Regions from separate parts of the Corynebacterium ammoniagenes DSM 20306 genome, predicted to be linked through region 2. Evidence: riboswitches for the same ligand, from Rfam matches in the RefSeq annotation. Region 2 holds a riboswitch; the other holds the start of a gene.

Evidence for each region. A riboswitch is a leader RNA that binds a small molecule or an ion and turns the genes downstream of it on or off. The one in region 2 is predicted to bind thiamine pyrophosphate.
Region 1: it holds a riboswitch for thiamine pyrophosphate, as region 2 does, so the genes downstream of both, thiC (phosphomethylpyrimidine synthase ThiC) here and CAMM_RS02300 (ECF transporter S component) in region 2, are expected to answer to the same signal.

The regions. Positions count from the first base shown of each region.
Region 1 covers NZ_CP009244.1:705,661-713,556, forward strand. Annotated here, with positions in the region: gene CAMM_RS03405 (BCCT family transporter) at 1-1,044, shown strand, start outside; gene CAMM_RS03410 (maleylacetate reductase) at 1,129-2,202, opposite strand; gene CAMM_RS03415 (OsmC family protein) at 2,338-2,886, opposite strand; gene CAMM_RS03420 (FAD/NAD(P)-binding protein) at 2,945-4,942, opposite strand; TPP riboswitch at 5,311-5,421, shown strand; gene thiC (phosphomethylpyrimidine synthase ThiC) at 5,418-7,232, shown strand; gene CAMM_RS03430 (sulfite exporter TauE/SafE family protein) at 7,398-7,896, shown strand, end outside.
Region 2 covers NZ_CP009244.1:474,280-482,175, reverse strand. Annotated here, with positions in the region: gene rpsG (30S ribosomal protein S7) at 185-652, opposite strand; gene rpsL (30S ribosomal protein S12) at 657-1,028, opposite strand; gene CAMM_RS02315 (nucleoside/nucleotide kinase family protein) at 1,350-2,123, opposite strand; gene CAMM_RS02310 (energy-coupling factor transporter transmembrane component T family protein) at 2,260-3,030, opposite strand; gene CAMM_RS02305 (ABC transporter ATP-binding protein) at 3,023-4,459, opposite strand; gene CAMM_RS02300 (ECF transporter S component) at 4,459-5,064, opposite strand; TPP riboswitch at 5,055-5,172, opposite strand; gene CAMM_RS02295 (DNA-directed RNA polymerase subunit beta') at 5,283-7,896, opposite strand, start outside.

The sequences.
Region 1 (7,896 bases), 230 kb from region 2:
ATCAACATCGCCGCAGCGATCGTCTTGATGGTCTTTGTGTTGCTGATGGGCCCCACCCTGACGCTGCTGCGTCACACCGTGGAATCCTTTGGTAACTACGGCGCGGCACTGCCAGAAATGATGTTCTGGACCGACTCCTTTGCAGAAAACCCAGGCTGGCAGGGCACCTGGACCGTGTTCTACTGGGCATGGACCATTTGCTGGTCACCATTCGTTGGGATGTTCATCGCACGTATTTCGCGCGGACGTACCGTGCGTGAGTTCATCGGTGGCGTTCTGGCACTGCCAACAGTCTTCGTGCTGATCTGGTTCTCCATTTTCGGCCGCGCTGCCATTGAGATGGAACTGTCGGACCCAGGTGTTCTTACCGGACCAGTTGTCGAAGACGGCGATACGCCAGTCGCACTGTTCGCGCTGTTAGAGCAGTACCCGCTTTACGCCATCTCTGGTGCGCTTGCAGTCTTTGTCATCGTGATCTTCTTTGTCACCTCCATTGACTCCGCAGCGCTGGTGATGGACTCCTTTGCCACGGGCGAGGAAAATAAGTCACCTGTCTACTACCGCATCGGTTGGGCAGTAGCCGTTGGCGCAGTGACCGCAGCACTGCTGTTCATTAATGACACAGGCATTGAAGCCATCCAAGAAGTTGTCATTATCGTCGCTCTACCGTTCTTCCTCATGATGTTCTGCCTGATGTACTCACTACTTAAGGGCATGGGCGATGACTATGCCGCACAACGCCGCATTGCTACCCGTCAGTGGGAGAAGACCGATAGTCCAGAGAAGCTCGAAGAGCACGAGTCTCGACCTGCTCCAGGCTATGACGCCGATGGCAATGAGTTGGGCGTGCCAGAATTTGCCTACGACGAAGAAGGCCGATTCCATATCCCTGGCCACGTTGTAGTTGACGGCGATGTCTACCTTGGCGGCGACGTCGATAACGACTACGAGCCGGAAAATCCGCCGGAAGTACCGCGCCCGAATAAAGTGAAATTTGTTGAAGTCACCGATCCTGAAGAATCTGACAAGGATGACAAAAGCTAGGTAACCACAAGAATTCTGCTCTAAACGCAACAGAGGGCGTCTTACTTATCAAGAAGTAAGACGCACTCTATTTATATGTCAGCTCTACCAGTCCAGGGCAGCAGGATTGTCACCATGCAGCGCAGCGGTGAGCAGAGCTGTCATATTCGCTGCGGTGACATCGCGGGGATTATTGGCAGGTACCTTTTCTAAGATGACCTCGACTGCCTCCGGAATACCTTCGGAGGCAAATCCGTAATCGCTAAGCTTTTGAGGAGCATCAACCTGCTTGCGCAGGTTTTGGAGGCCTTCAAGAGCATTCTCTGCGCCGAAGGCCGCAGCCATGCGTGCTTCAGCGTCAGGGGCCTTAGGAGCATTAAACGCTAAGACATACGGCAACACCGTCGCGTGGGTTTGCGCGTGCGGGAGATCAAAGGTGCCGCCCAGTACGTGGCAAATCTTGTGGTGCAGCCCGGAGCCTGCTGAGGCAAAAGCTACCGCTGATAAATACGCGCCATAGAGCGCTTCATCCCGGCCAGTAATATCTCGGGGGTCCTCGGCAATCTTGGGCAATCCCGTATTGAGCGCGCGGATTCCTTCACCGGCCAGCGCCGCGTTAATGGGATCTGCCTGCGGAGCCCACAGCGAATCGACGCAGTGCGCCAAGGCGTTTAGCCCGGAAGCAACTGACATCGCCACGGGCAGCGACAACATCAGCTCGGAGTCATAGATGACTGTCTTCGGCAACACCTTATCGTCGATGCCCGTGGTTTTGCGCTTGTCCTCAGTAAGCCCCCACACGTTTGTAGCTTCCGAACCGGAGTAAGTGGTGGGGATGGCAATGATGGGGATGCCAGAGGCTAAAGCGATAGCTTTCGCCAACCCAGTCGCGGAGCCGCCGCCGACGCTCACGAGTAGGTCAATATTGTTATCCGCAGCCACCTGACGCGCCTTGTCCGCAGTCTCCTTAGGAACATGCATCACCACATCGGTGTGCCATGTGTGGACATTAATGTGGGCTGCTATTTTTTCAGCGTTTCTCACACCCGATTTACTCGAGATCATCATGATGCGCTGGGCACCCAAGCGCTCAACTTCTGCCGCGAGATTGTGCGCTGCTTGCCCTGCGCCGAATTTAACGCGTTGGCCTAAGGTGATGTGATCAAAACTTAATGCCATGAGGTGGCCCTTTCATCAGTCGCTTCGTAACTATCGACTGTAGCTGTGCTCGGCACCGCACGGCATGAAAAGCTCCCCTGCTGGTTGCTGATTTCTCAGCGCAACCAATCGGGGAGCGATTCTTAAAAAGCGGTACTAGACCAGCTTGTGGGTCAGCTTTGCTGGACGGGTGTAGGTGTTAACTACTGGGGACCATTCGATTGCGTCATCAACAATCTTTTGCAGAGTCTCGCGGTCTGCGTCGCCGTCGACGTCCACGTTGACCTGAACATCAGAAACGCCAGGGCGCTTGTCATCGCCTAGGTCGCCAACGCCCCAGACAGGAGAAACGTCGATCTTGGACTCGATATCGATGTCGATCTTGGTCAAGGTAACCCCGCGGTGGGTAGCGATAGCCTGAATGCCGACGGAGATACAAGCAGCAAGACCAGCCTGAGCGATCTCAGTTGGGTTTGGTGCAGAGTCATCACCCAGCAGTGCTGGTGGCTCAGCAACGAGAACTGGCTCCAAGTCGCGGATTTGGGTGTAGTTGCGGAAGTGACCATCAGCCTCGGTGTGAGTCTTGATGACCTTATTGCCGCCCTCAGGGTTGTCGATATTCTTCTGGCGCAGGGATGCCAGCTTGTCCTTATCGATGGCCTCGAGTGGTTCGCCAGCCTTGTGATTTGGGGTTAGATCAGACATGTACATTCTCCTTCTTTATTGGAATGATTCCCAGGCTACTCGTCATGAATGTAAATTGCTAGACTGCTTGGTTCATTTTATTCATACTAAGCGTTATATTAAACGCGCTGGTCGCGGCTTTGTCAGCTTCCTGGATAAACCACGAGTCGGTGCCCGGCAGCGGCGGGGAAATCGTGGTGTCGGGGTATTGCGCGTGCGCGGGGATTCCCACCATGTGCAAGCGTGGATCCTCCTGCCCTTCGGCGTCGAGGACGCGGCGCGATTGTGGATGCTGGGCAACAGACGCGGTCGGCAGCTCTGTACCGTCTTCCCACACATCGGTAAACGGCACGACACGTTCTTTGTCCACGAGGTCCTTCATCAAAGGATCTAATGGCGTCTTGCGAATATCCGGCTTGTGCACCCAGGCATCGAATAGCGTGGTGCCGCGATAGCGTACGCCGCCGGAGGACGGCGAACTCATGGTCCACTCGCCGGTATTGCGATCAGTATCGAGCAGGGGATAGCCACCTATGAATTTCACGACGCCTGCGTCAACTAATGCCATGAGCTGGCGCGTGCGGAAAATCGGAGGCCCAGAGCACGCCAGTTGTGCAAGGGCAATGGCCTTGTCGAACATGTGGTGGCGCGATTCGACCGTGTAGCGACCTTCGGCGCCGAGCACCTGGGTGGGCTTGCGGGAAAACCCGAGTGACCACAGTGCTGCGCGAACTGGACTGTCTTGGCCGGCTTCTGCGTCTTTGAGGTCTTCTTCCAGACGCTGCATCAAATACGCAGTGAGCTCTTCGGAGCTATCAAAGTTAGCAGGAAGCAAGTGCATCCAGCGCAACAGCGAAAAACGCTTCGTGGTGTATTGGGAGATGACATCATCCATGGCGCTGACACCATTGAAGACGACGCTGGCATCGACCTCCGCATCATCGATAGCCTGCACGACGGTATCAAGATCTGCCTTTAATGCGTCCGGCTCGACTCGCGCCAACGTCTTGACATAGGCGTGGTAGGCATCGCGAAGCACTGCGGGCCAGACCTCCACGTCGTAGTCGATGCTGCGGCGGCCTTCCCGATCGGAGAGCTCGGCCACGACCTTTTTGAGACGTGGAATCTCTGCTGCCGGTGGCAAACCGCCATCATCGGCTTGCGGCATGAAAGGATAACCGCGACGGGAGCTGGCAAAGTACGTTGGCTCTTTACCAGTGGCGATATAGCGCAGGCCGCCCGCGGCGTTGGAATCTTCCACGAATTGGCCGCCGCGTTCTTCGGTGGTCAAAATCAAAATATCGAAAAAGCCCATGCCTAGACCGCGCGACAGTACCTTTTCATTGTCCTTGATGGAGGAAACGTCCTGCTCAATAGGATTATTCGCGCGAATCCAATTAAGATCTGGGTGATCTTCTAAGGTCTGTGCAATCCACTTTTCCTGCTCAGCAAGACCCTGCTTTTGCCAGCCGGTAACAGCAATGGTGGCGGAGGCTTGGACGCTTTCGCCATTGTTTAATGCAATGACATCAAAGTCACCGTGGTCTTCAATCGACACTGCTCGTGCCTTGTGGCTGTGCACGCGCACCCACTCAGGGATGTCCTGCAGGACCGAGTTATAAAACCAGACGAGGTAATAGCCATAGAGCGCGCGCAGGGGATAAGACTCGGGCCGGATCTGCTCTAATTCTTCGGTGCTAAAGCGTTCCCAGAGGGCATCGTCAAGCGGATGCTTGTCGACGTATGCCCGCTTTTCCGCGGATACTTCTTCATTATGACCTAAGTGCAGGCGTACCCATTCATAAATCGTGGGACCTTCCACGACCGGCGCATCAACCGTGGAGCCCGGCTCGGAAAAGAGCGTCATGCCATGGGCGAAGGTATTCATGCACAGTGCTTTGGTTTGGGAAGTATTCCAAATGCGGCCGCTGCCGTGTTGAGCCTCATCGATTAAATGAAGGTGGAACTCCTGAGGAGGATTTTCCACGGCGTTGAGGTGGGCGACGAGGCGCTCCAGTGTTGAGACACCGCGCGGGCCGAGTCCGATTATCGCAATCGAAGGCGAAGTAGTTGGCATAGTATATTTCATCCCTAAAATTCTTAGACCATGAAGTCTGTTGATTTCTATTCAAGACTATACCAACCTGTCTATTAAAAGTAGTAAGAGTGGTTCAGGGTGTGAATGGTCCTTGAATCTAATTGCCTCGGAAGCGAGCTGTACTTACTGCGCGAATGATCAGTTAGCGCGTATTTGTAGATTCTTCGATAGGGAGAATAAAAATCAGCATCTGCAGAAAATTTGAATTTAATTGCTTAAAATTCAAGCTTCAGTTCATCGGCTGATTGGGTAGCTAAGGTGCTAGTTTGCCCTGAGCTTCAGGGCTCGAAGGGCGCCGTCGTACCTGAGGAAGCTATTGCCGTGGATGTTGGTCGGTGGTAGAAAAGGAATGTCCATGCGGGTGCTCCTTTGAGGAGCTGAGATCGGGCTAATGGAGTCCGAGACCGTTGAACCTGATCCGGTTAATACCGGCGTAGGAAAGTAGGAGACTTCAATGTCTGATCCAAAAATCAGTGGCACAGGTGTGTCTAAATCACTTAACGGTGCACACAGCTCAGGAAAAACCGAGCAGCATTCTTCCCACCACATCGGATGGATAAGTGACACTCACCATGGAATTCGTGTTCCAGTAACGGAAATCCACCAAAGTGATTCACCTGATGGAACCCCCAATGAGCCCTTGCAGGTCTATCGGACAATGGGACCAGGCAGTGTGCCAGAGGAAGGTTTGGAACCGTGGCGGGCGAAGTGGATTGCCGCACGCGGAGACACAGAAACCTACCAATCGCGTGGCGTGCGTCTGGAAGATGACGGTCCCACTGCCGTGCGACGCGGGGCGTCATCCCAGCAGTGGAAGGGCCGCACCCCAGTGCCAATTCGGGCGCGTGCCGGACGCACCGTGACGCAGATGCATTATGCACGGCAGGGAATCATCACACCTGAGATGCGTTACGTTGCCCTGCGTGAGAACTGCGATGTGGAGATGGTTCGACGCGAAGTCGCGCAAGGAACCGCCATAATTCCTGCGAATATCAATCATCCGGAGTCAGAGCCGATGATCATTGGGAAAAACTTCCTGGTGAAAGTCAATGCCAACATCGGAAACTCTGCGGTGACCAGTTCAATCGACGAGGAAGTCTCGAAGTTGGAGTGGGCAGCAAAGTGGGGCGCGGACACCTTGATGGACCTTTCCACCGGCAATGACATTCACACCACTCGTGAGTGGATTATGCGAAACGCGCCGATTCCAATCGGTACTGTGCCCATCTACCAGGCGCTGGAGAAAGTCAACGGCGACGCTAATGCTCTCACGTGGGAGATTTATCGGGATACAGTCATTGAGCAGTGTGAACAAGGCGTTGACTACATGACGGTACATGCCGGGGTGCTGCTGCGGTACGTGCCGTTGACGGCAGATAGAGTCACCGGGATTGTCTCTCGCGGCGGATCGATTATGGCCGGGTGGTGCTTGGCTCATCATCAAGAGAACTTTCTTTACACACATTTCGATGAGCTGTGTGAGATTTTCGCCGCCTATGACGTTGCTTTTTCGCTTGGCGATGGCCTCCGCCCCGGTTCAATCGCTGATGCTAATGATGCAGCACAATTCGCCGAACTAGACACCCTAGCTGAGCTGACCGAACGGGCTTGGGAATATGACGTGCAGGTCATGGTTGAAGGACCTGGCCACATCCCATTTCATAAGGTTCGTGAAAATGTCGAACGCCAACAAGAACTGTGCAAGGGTGCACCGTTTTATACCCTGGGACCATTGGTAACTGATATTGCTCCGGGCTATGACCACATCACCTCCGCCATTGGTGCGACGGAAATCGCCCGCTATGGCACAGCGATGCTGTGCTACGTCACGCCGAAAGAACACCTCGGCCTTCCCAACCGGGATGATGTTAAAACTGGTGTCATTACGTATAAGATTGCTGCACACGCGGCAGATATTGCGAAGAATCATCCCGGCGCAACCGCGCGCGATGATGCGCTGTCGAAGGCGAGGTTTGAGTTCCGCTGGAATGACCAGTTTGCTCTGGGCCTAGATCCCGTCACCGCGCAGGAATTTCACGATGAAACCTTGCCGGCAGAGCCCGCCAAGACGGCGCATTTCTGCTCAATGTGCGGGCCGAAGTTCTGCTCGATGAGAATATCGCAAGATATCCGCGATACCTATGGAAGCGCTGAAGCTCAGGCCGCCATCGCGGGCATGCAACAAAAGAGCCAAGAATTCCTCGCGGCAGGCGGGCAGGTGTATCTACCGGATCCGCTGGTGAAAAGCACCGGCGAGCGAACTAATTAGCACAACAACTATTGCGCGTTTCCACAATGCTTCAATGCGGATCCCGAGCCAGCCTGAGGTTTTGGAAACGGCCTCGGAAACGCTCCCGGGAACGGTGCCTGGATATGTAGCTGCATAGATATCGCGCTACCTTTTCAGCACAGCTAGTACCTCTGTATAGAGTGGTTGCTTGTGTTAACCATCGCCATCATCATCCTTGCAGCCGTCCTCATTGGTGCTTTCTTCCAGCGCATCACCGGAATGGGGGTCGGCCTGTTGGGCGGACCGGTTCTGTCCATCTTCTTGGGGCCGGTGCAAGGTGTCACCATGGTCAATGGCTTGTCCATTATCAATGCTGTTAACAATGCGTGGGCGGTGCGCAAGCGGACTGACTGGAAACGCTTTCGCATTATTTCGGCGGCGTTGATTCTGGGTTCGCTTCCCGCAGTGGCGGTGATTCATTTCCTTGATGGGCCAGTGCTTCTCATCGGCATTGGTGTATTTGTGCTGCTGGGCTTGGGAATCTCATTGTTCCCAGCGGAGAAGTTTAAGATTCCAGTGGAGGCCAAAGGCCCGCTCGTTGCTTTCGGTATGGCTGCTGGTTTCATGTCCACCATCGCTGGTATCGCGGGACCCTCACTGACAATCTATGCTCGATTGACTAACTGGGACTACCGCGAATTTG
Region 2 (7,896 bases):
CTTCGGGCTAGTTCATAGCGCTCTAGTGGCAATTTTGTCCGTTGTGCATTGAAAACAATAACCCGAGCAGGTCACATTTTTAAGTTATCCGGCCCAAACGCAAAGTGCGCTTAGGTCGCTGCATCGACAAGCGCTGCAGCGCAAACTTAACCGGTGTGTTGCTCGGGTCATAGTCAGCCACAAACTACCAGCGGTAGTGAGCGAAGGCGCGGTTGGCCTCAGCCATCTTGTGGGTGTCTTCGCGACGCTTCACGGAAGCGCCCAGACCATTGGATGCATCCAAGATCTCATTTGCCAAGCGCTCGATCATCGAGTTCTCGCGACGCTGACGGGTGAAGGTAACCATCCAGCGCAGTGCCAAGGTGTTAGCACGAACTGGACGAACCTCGATTGGAACCTGGTAGGTTGCGCCACCAACACGGCGAGAACGAACCTCAAGGTCTGGGCGGATGTTGCCAAGAGCCTTTTCCAAGGTACCTACTGGATCGGTGCCGGTCTTTTCGCGGCAGATCTCCAGAGCGCCGTAGACGATACGCTCTGCGGTGGACTTCTTGCCGTCGACAAGAACCTTGTTTACCAGCTGAGTAACTTGCTCAGAGTTGTAAACAGGATCTTTGACTACGGGACGCTTTGGTGCAGCATTCTTACGCATTGTATTACTGTCCCTTCTTTGCGCCGTAACGGGAACGGGCCTGCTTGCGGTCCTTGACACCCTGGGTATCCAAGGAGCCACGAACGATCTTGTAACGGACACCAGGAAGGTCCTTCACACGACCACCGCGGACAAGCACCATGGAGTGCTCCTGCAGGTTGTGGCCCTCGCCTGGAATGTATGCAGAAACCTCAATGCCGGTGGTCAGGCGCACACGGGCAACCTTACGCAGAGCAGAGTTAGGCTTCTTAGGAGTGGTGGTGTACACGCGGGTGCATACACCGCGACGCTGAGGGGAGCCCTTCAGCGCAGCGGTAGCGACCTTAGTGCGCGGGGTATTGCGGCCCTTGCGGACCAGCTGCTGAATAGTTGGCATAACCAGTCTTTCTTATCGGTAGAAATTACTTGCCTCAGCGCACTGCCTGCCGGGTTGGAGCTCTTCGGTGAGAAACAAGTACCAATACACGCAAAAATGAGGACTCTTTTCCGGGGTCCTACCGCGTGTCCAGATACCTATTCCCCACCGAGTCACAACTGACTGGCGTGTAAAGCTGAGAAAAGGATCAGACTCTTCGTCACATAATGCAACGAACCTTTGCCAACACTACCAAAGAAAGCGCGACTTTCACAAAACGCCGCTGACGGGGAGTTCTTCTCCCATTTCCGGCGCTGATCTGCACAAATGCACCCACCGCAACTAAGCGCTATGGACGGAACTGGTGGAGTAATGCCACTCCCACACCACATCCGGTTCCAAGCCTTCGTCGACCAGCCGCTGGAAGTGTTCTAATTCCTGGCGCTCCCAGGTTTCAAACCAGTCTTCATAGCCTTCATCCCGGTCGAGTGCGCGGGACTTGCGGGCTTCACGCGGTCCAGTGACCATCACGGTTACTACCGAACCACGCGCTGTTGCCGCTTCAATATTGGCAGTGGTGACTGCACCAACCCCTTCGACAATCAGGTTGTCGCGACCATCCAAGCTAAACCACTCGGCCGGTGCGTGAGCGTTCCAGTCCCAGCGCCAAAACCCCGGGTTCATTTTGCGCAAGACTTGGCTGTTGACCATCTCACTGCCTTTTTCTAGCCCTTGCCAGCCGGGATAAAACTCATCTAAGTGCACGGTTTGCCACTGGGTGTGCTCCGATAAGCGCGCGGCAAACCAGGTTTTACCAGCGCCGGAGGGGCCATCGATAAGCACGGTAATCGGCTTCATAGGCTTATTGCGCTGTTCTGCCAGTTCCGCAATCTTGTTCTCTAACAGGTCTTGGGCCTGTTCAAAGGTTGAGGCTTCGATGGTATCGGGCGGATCGCTCTCTTCCCGGTGTTGACCGGGAACAGCTGTTGCTTCCTCCGATGCACTATCTTCGCTGGGCATAAACCCGGTTGGTACGCCCTCGGCACTTGCTGCAGGGTCAATGGTGGTTTTAATAATCACAGTCATGGAATTGGGATGAGCCAATAAGAATTGCACGTCGGCAATCCTGTACTTTCCTAGCCACACCTTTCAAATGCTTTGCCACAAGTTCGAAGTAGAACTTTATTCATTCCATGGTATGCGTAAAAATTCTTTTTTGTACAAAATTGCGGGCAAAATCTCCGCGTAGTTTCTACAGCCCCAAAAAGCGCCACGAGTCAGTAACAACCGAGACAAGCACAGGCAGCGACGCCAAAATAACACCGGCGAGCATGACCCACCAGTCCGTAGCCACTAGCCTGGATTCCCGCGCCCAGGTGCGCCGACCTCCACCCGGAATGGGTCGGGCAAAACCGCGCGCTTCCATGGCAGTGGCTAGTTTGCCGCCGCGACGCAACGCTAAGACCAACAGCCCAAAAGACATGGACGCCAAATGCGCTATCTTTCCACGATCAGCGAGCCCGCGGGCACGGCGGGCCTGGGCCATGGCGTGCCAGTCTTCTTTAAATAGCGTTAGCATCCGCACGCCAGCTACCGCACCGATGACAAAGCGCGGGGGTAGTTTCAGGATTTGGGCAAGGGCGTCGCCGAGCTCAGTCGGGTCAATATCACGCGCTAGGACAATCACGGGCAAGGCGACAGCGAGCACGCGCAGCATCATCGCTAAAGCCAGCTCAATGGAGTTATCAGTCACGGTTGCCAACCAGAAAGAAAAGTACTCCCGGCCGCCTTCTTGGGCATAAAGCAACATGGACACCCCAGAGATGGGCGCGATGATAAACAGCGGCCAGCTCATCGCCAACAGCCGTTTAATCCCCACCCCACACAAGGGGGCGCACATAAAGGTAATGGCCAAAGACACCGCGGCGCTGACCCAATCCACTGAGAGCAATTGTGGGGTGGTTAAAACCAAGATGAGTGCCAGGCGGGTCAGCGGGTTGACCTCAGATAAAACATTAGGCATCAGCGCTCACCACCAGGTGGCAATCGGCCAAGGCGGAGATAAAAAGCTCATCGTGGGTAATAGAAGCCACGGTGACACCGTCATCGACAAGCTCGCGGATCATCCACACCAGTTCCGCAAAGGTTTGCGGGTCTTGGCCAAAGGTGGGCTCGTCCAGCAACACCACGCTGGGTGCGGTCACCAAGGCAGTCGCAACCGACAACCGGCGCTTTTCCCCACCAGATAAGGTAAAGGGGTTCGCTTCTACCAACGAGGTCAGCCGCAAGCGGTGCAAGAGCTTGTCGATGCGCTCTTCGACCTCCTTCTCCCCCACCCTTGCGAAAGCACCTTGCTCATCTTGGGCTCGCCCGCGGCGATCCTGTTTGAGAAGCTTTCGCTTGGAAAGCGTTCGCATGACGCTGGGACCCACGCGCATTTCTTCGAGCACGCTGCGCGCGACGAATTGATGCTCGGGGTTTTGAAACACAAAACCAATCCGCTGTGCTAGTTGGGCCGAGGTCCAGGCATGCGGGTTGGCCTTTAAACCGCGGCGAATGCTTGCGGAATATCCCAGCTCACCGGCTACGGGTTTCAGCAGCCCGGCCATTGTCATCAGCCACGTGGTCTTGCCCAAGCCATTAGCTCCGGTAATGACCGTCGACGCGCCTTCGGGCACAGCAAGGGTCCGAGCCGGGCCGAACCGTGTGACCAGGTTGTGAGAGAAAAGCGCGGCGGGGGCATCGTTAAGCACTGGCTGCGCGGCGGGTAGGCCCGTGATGCGCCGCTTAGCGATGGCCGTGGCACTATCGCCGTCATAGACTAATTTGCCGTGCTCCAAAACAATGGCACGGTCTAGAACGGGTGCCCATTCCTTGTAATTGTGCTCAATGACAATCAGGGTTGCGCCGGTTTCTTCCACGATGTGCTGCACGGCGGCTACGACATCGGCAGAGCCTTGCGGGTCCAAGTTTGCCGTGGGTTCATCCAATAAGATGACCTCGGCACCCATGGCAATCACCCCGGCTAGCGCCAGGCGTTGCTTTTGCCCGCCAGAAAGCCGTGCGGTGGGGTGATCGATGCTGAGATCCAAACCCACCAGCTCCAATGCCATGTGAACGCGGCGCCAGATCTCATCGCGGTCTAGCCCCAGGTTTTCACAGCCAAAGGCCACGTCATCACCGACGCGTGAAGCAATAACCTGTGAGTCAGGATCTTGTAGAACCAGCCCAACGGTGCCGGCATTGATGGTCAGTTCGCCGCATAAGGTTCCTTCATCATCCCCGCCGAGTACGCCTGCAAGCGCTGCCAGCAGCGTGGATTTCCCGGAACCGGAGTCGCCGGCGAGCAAGATTTTCTCGCCGCGTTCAATTGTTAAATCAAGGTCAGAAATAGCCGGGGAATTACGGCCGGCGTGCTGCCAGCTCAAACCCCGCGTGATGATTTGTGGCATTAAATTGCGCGCTGCTCGCGTCCGACGGCGAAGCGATCTAACGCCCCGGTCTTGGCTAGTGCTTGAACTGCCACAAAGCTCAACACGCCGGCCAAGATGGCACCGGAGACAATGAGACAGCCCAAGTAGATGAGGTTAAATTCCAGGGACTTGGCAATATTGGCGGAGGTAAATAGTTCCAAGACAAAGGCGCCAAGCGCTGCACCGACACCGCCCAATGCGGCGACGGTCAGGCTGAAGCGGCGGTACAAGAAGATGGCGAAGACGATCTCTACACCCAATCCTTGCGCCAGGCCGGAGTACAACGTTTCCGGGCCCCACTGGGAGCCGAAGACGGCGGAGACCGTTGCGGCCAGGGTTTCGACATAGATCGCTGCGCCGGGTTTGCGGATGACCAGTGCGCCGATGACACCACCAGCCAGCCAGATACCGGTGGCAAGACCACCGAGGCCTGGGGTGAGTGCGTCCATGGCCATGAACCACGCGTAGCCCACGGAATTCCAGAAAACGAAGACCAGGCCGCATGCGACTGCCAAGATGGAGGCAACGATGATATCGACAACTCGCCAATTTAAGGAGCGAGCAGGGTTAGCTACAGTAACCATTTCTTTGTCCTTTCGCCGGCATTATCCGGTTCAAGTTCGACGGTTTCCCAGCGCCTGCACTGGGGTTCTCAGCCCGCACTTTGCTCGCGAGCACCCGTAAATGAATGTGATGCCTTTCAACAACTACCAGAGGGCTATTACCTTGGGCAAATAAGAACAGCGCCCGTGCTCCTGAAATATTCAGAGCACGGGCGCTGTAGTTTACGCTGGACTTTTACCTAGAAGGTGAAGTCCTCATCCAGTGGGACGGAAGCGCCGGTGAATTCACCGAAGCCATCGTCGCCGTAGATGGAATCGCCGTAAGTTGGAATCGAGTATGCCGCGTTGCGGGCAGCCTCGGTTGGCTTGACGGAGATATTGCGGTAACGGGAGATACCGGTACCAGCTGGGATCAGCTTACCGATGATGACGTTCTCCTTGAGACCGATGAGCTTATCAGAGCGCTTGTTAATAGCGGCATCGGTAAGCACACGCGTGGTCTCCTGGAAGGACGCAGCAGACAGCCAAGACTCGGTAGCCAAGGAAGCCTTGGTAATACCCATAATCTCAGAACGCAGCTGAGCTGGTTCCTTGCCCTCTGCCTGCATAGCGGAGTTGATCTGGCGAGCCTCAGAAAGGTCAACCAAAGTACCTGGCAACAAGTCAGTGTTACCCGAGTCGATGACAGTACCGCGACGCAGCATCTGACGGATGATGATCTCGATGTGCTTGTCGTGGATGGCTACACCCTGAGTACGGTAAACAGCCTGAACCTCATCAATGAGGTGCTTTTCCACGCCACGACGACCGAGAACCTCAAGTACGTCGTGTGGGTCAGCTGCACCGCGCATCAAGCGAAGACCGGTGGTGACATGGTCACCGTCGCGCAAGGAGCGCTCGATCATCGCATTCGGGTTGGACTCCATCGGGCGACGAACCTGAGCCAGGCCCTGACGCTTCGACAGCTTCTCGTAGACCACATTGTCCGAACCATCGTCTGGGGTAATGGTCAACGTCCAGAAGTTTCCTTCATCGGACAGTGACACGGTGCCATCGACAGAAGCGATTGGTGCACGGTTCTTCGGGTTACGTGCCTCAAATAGTTCCTGAACACGTGGCAGACCGCCGGTAATATCGCCACCGACACCACCCTGGTGGAAGGTACGCATGGTCAGCTGGGTACCAGGCTCACCAATGGACTGAGCAGCAACAATACCGACTGCTTCGCCGATATCGACCAGCTGGCCAGAAGCCATGGACTTGCCGTAGCACTTCGCACAGACGCCGGCTGGGGTCTGACAAGTCAGAACCGAGCGGACCTTGATCTCTGGGATGCCAGCCTTAACCAGCTTGTCAGTGAGTTCGTCGGTCAAGTCTGCGCCAGCTTCGGCGACGACATTGCCCTCGGAATCCTTGACATCTGTTGCGACAACGCGGCCCGAAGCTGAGGTCTCCCACAGCTCGTGGATTGCGAAGGTGTCTTCTGCAATCTCTTCCGCGATTGGAACGCGAACACCCTGACGGGTGCCACAGTCGTCTTCGCGAACGATGACATCCTGCGCAACGTCAACCAGACGACGGGTCAGGTAGCCCGAGTCAGCGGTACGCAGCGCGGTATCGGCCAGACCCTTACGGGAACCGTGGGAGTTGTTGAAGTACTCCAGAACCGACAGACCTTCACGGAAGGAAGTCTTAATCGGACGGGTGATGTAGTCACCCTTAGAGTTCACAACCATGCCCTTCATACCGGCCAAGGTCCAGATCTGACGCATGTTACCTGCTGCACCAGACTTCACGATCATCGGAATTGGGTTGTCATCTGGATACAGTGACTCGACCGCGTTACCCACGGAGTCAGTTGCATCCTTCCACAGCTCAACCAGACGGTCGTAGCGCTCACGCTCAGTCAGCGCACCCTGATCCCAGTACTTGCGCTCGATGCGCTCTGCTTCCTTCTCGTAAGACTCGAGCATCTCGGTCTTGTTTGGAAGAACCAGAACGTCGTGCATGGTAATGGTGACACAAGAGCGGGTTGCCCAGTAGAAACCGGCATCCTTCATCTTGTCCAGTACCTGAGCAACGGTGATCATTGGGTACTTGATAGCGAGGTCATTAATGACATCGCCCAACAGAACAATGTCCTTGGAGCCACCCTTACGGACCATGACGCCCTCTAGGTATGGGTAGTTCCATGGCAGAAGCTCGTTGAACATGATGCGGCCCAGGGTGGTTTCAGCCAACCAGGACTCGCCCTTGGTCCAACCGTCTGGGAATTGAGCTGCCTCAATTGCCTCGGTTGGGCGCAGGTGGTCAAGGCGAACCTTGATCGGTGCCTGCAGGCCAAGAACGCCGCGGTCATACGCCATGATCGCTTCCGCATAGGAGGAGTACATGCCCTGTGCTGGGCCGTTCTCATCCGCTGGAGCGTAGCGACCGTTGCCACCAATTTCGTCCTCGCGCTTGTTCATGGTGAGGAAGTACAAACCAGTCACCATGTCCAGACGTGGCATAGCCAGTGGCTTACCAGATGCCGGGGACAAAATGTTGTTGGAGGACAGCATCAGCACACGAGCCTCAGCCTGTGCTTCTGCGGACAGTGGCAGGTGAACTGCCATCTGGTCACCGTCGAAGTCGGCGTTGAATGCTTCACAAGCCAGTGGGTGCAGCTGAATAGCCTTACCCTCAACCAGCTTCGGCTCGAATGCCTGAATGCCCAGGCGGTGCAGGGTTGGTGCACGGTTGAGAAGAACTGGGTGCTCGGAAATTGCTTCTTCCAAAACGTCCCAGACCTCTGGACGCTGACGCTCGACCATGCGCTTTGCAGACTTGATGTTCTGCGCGTAGTCGTTTTCC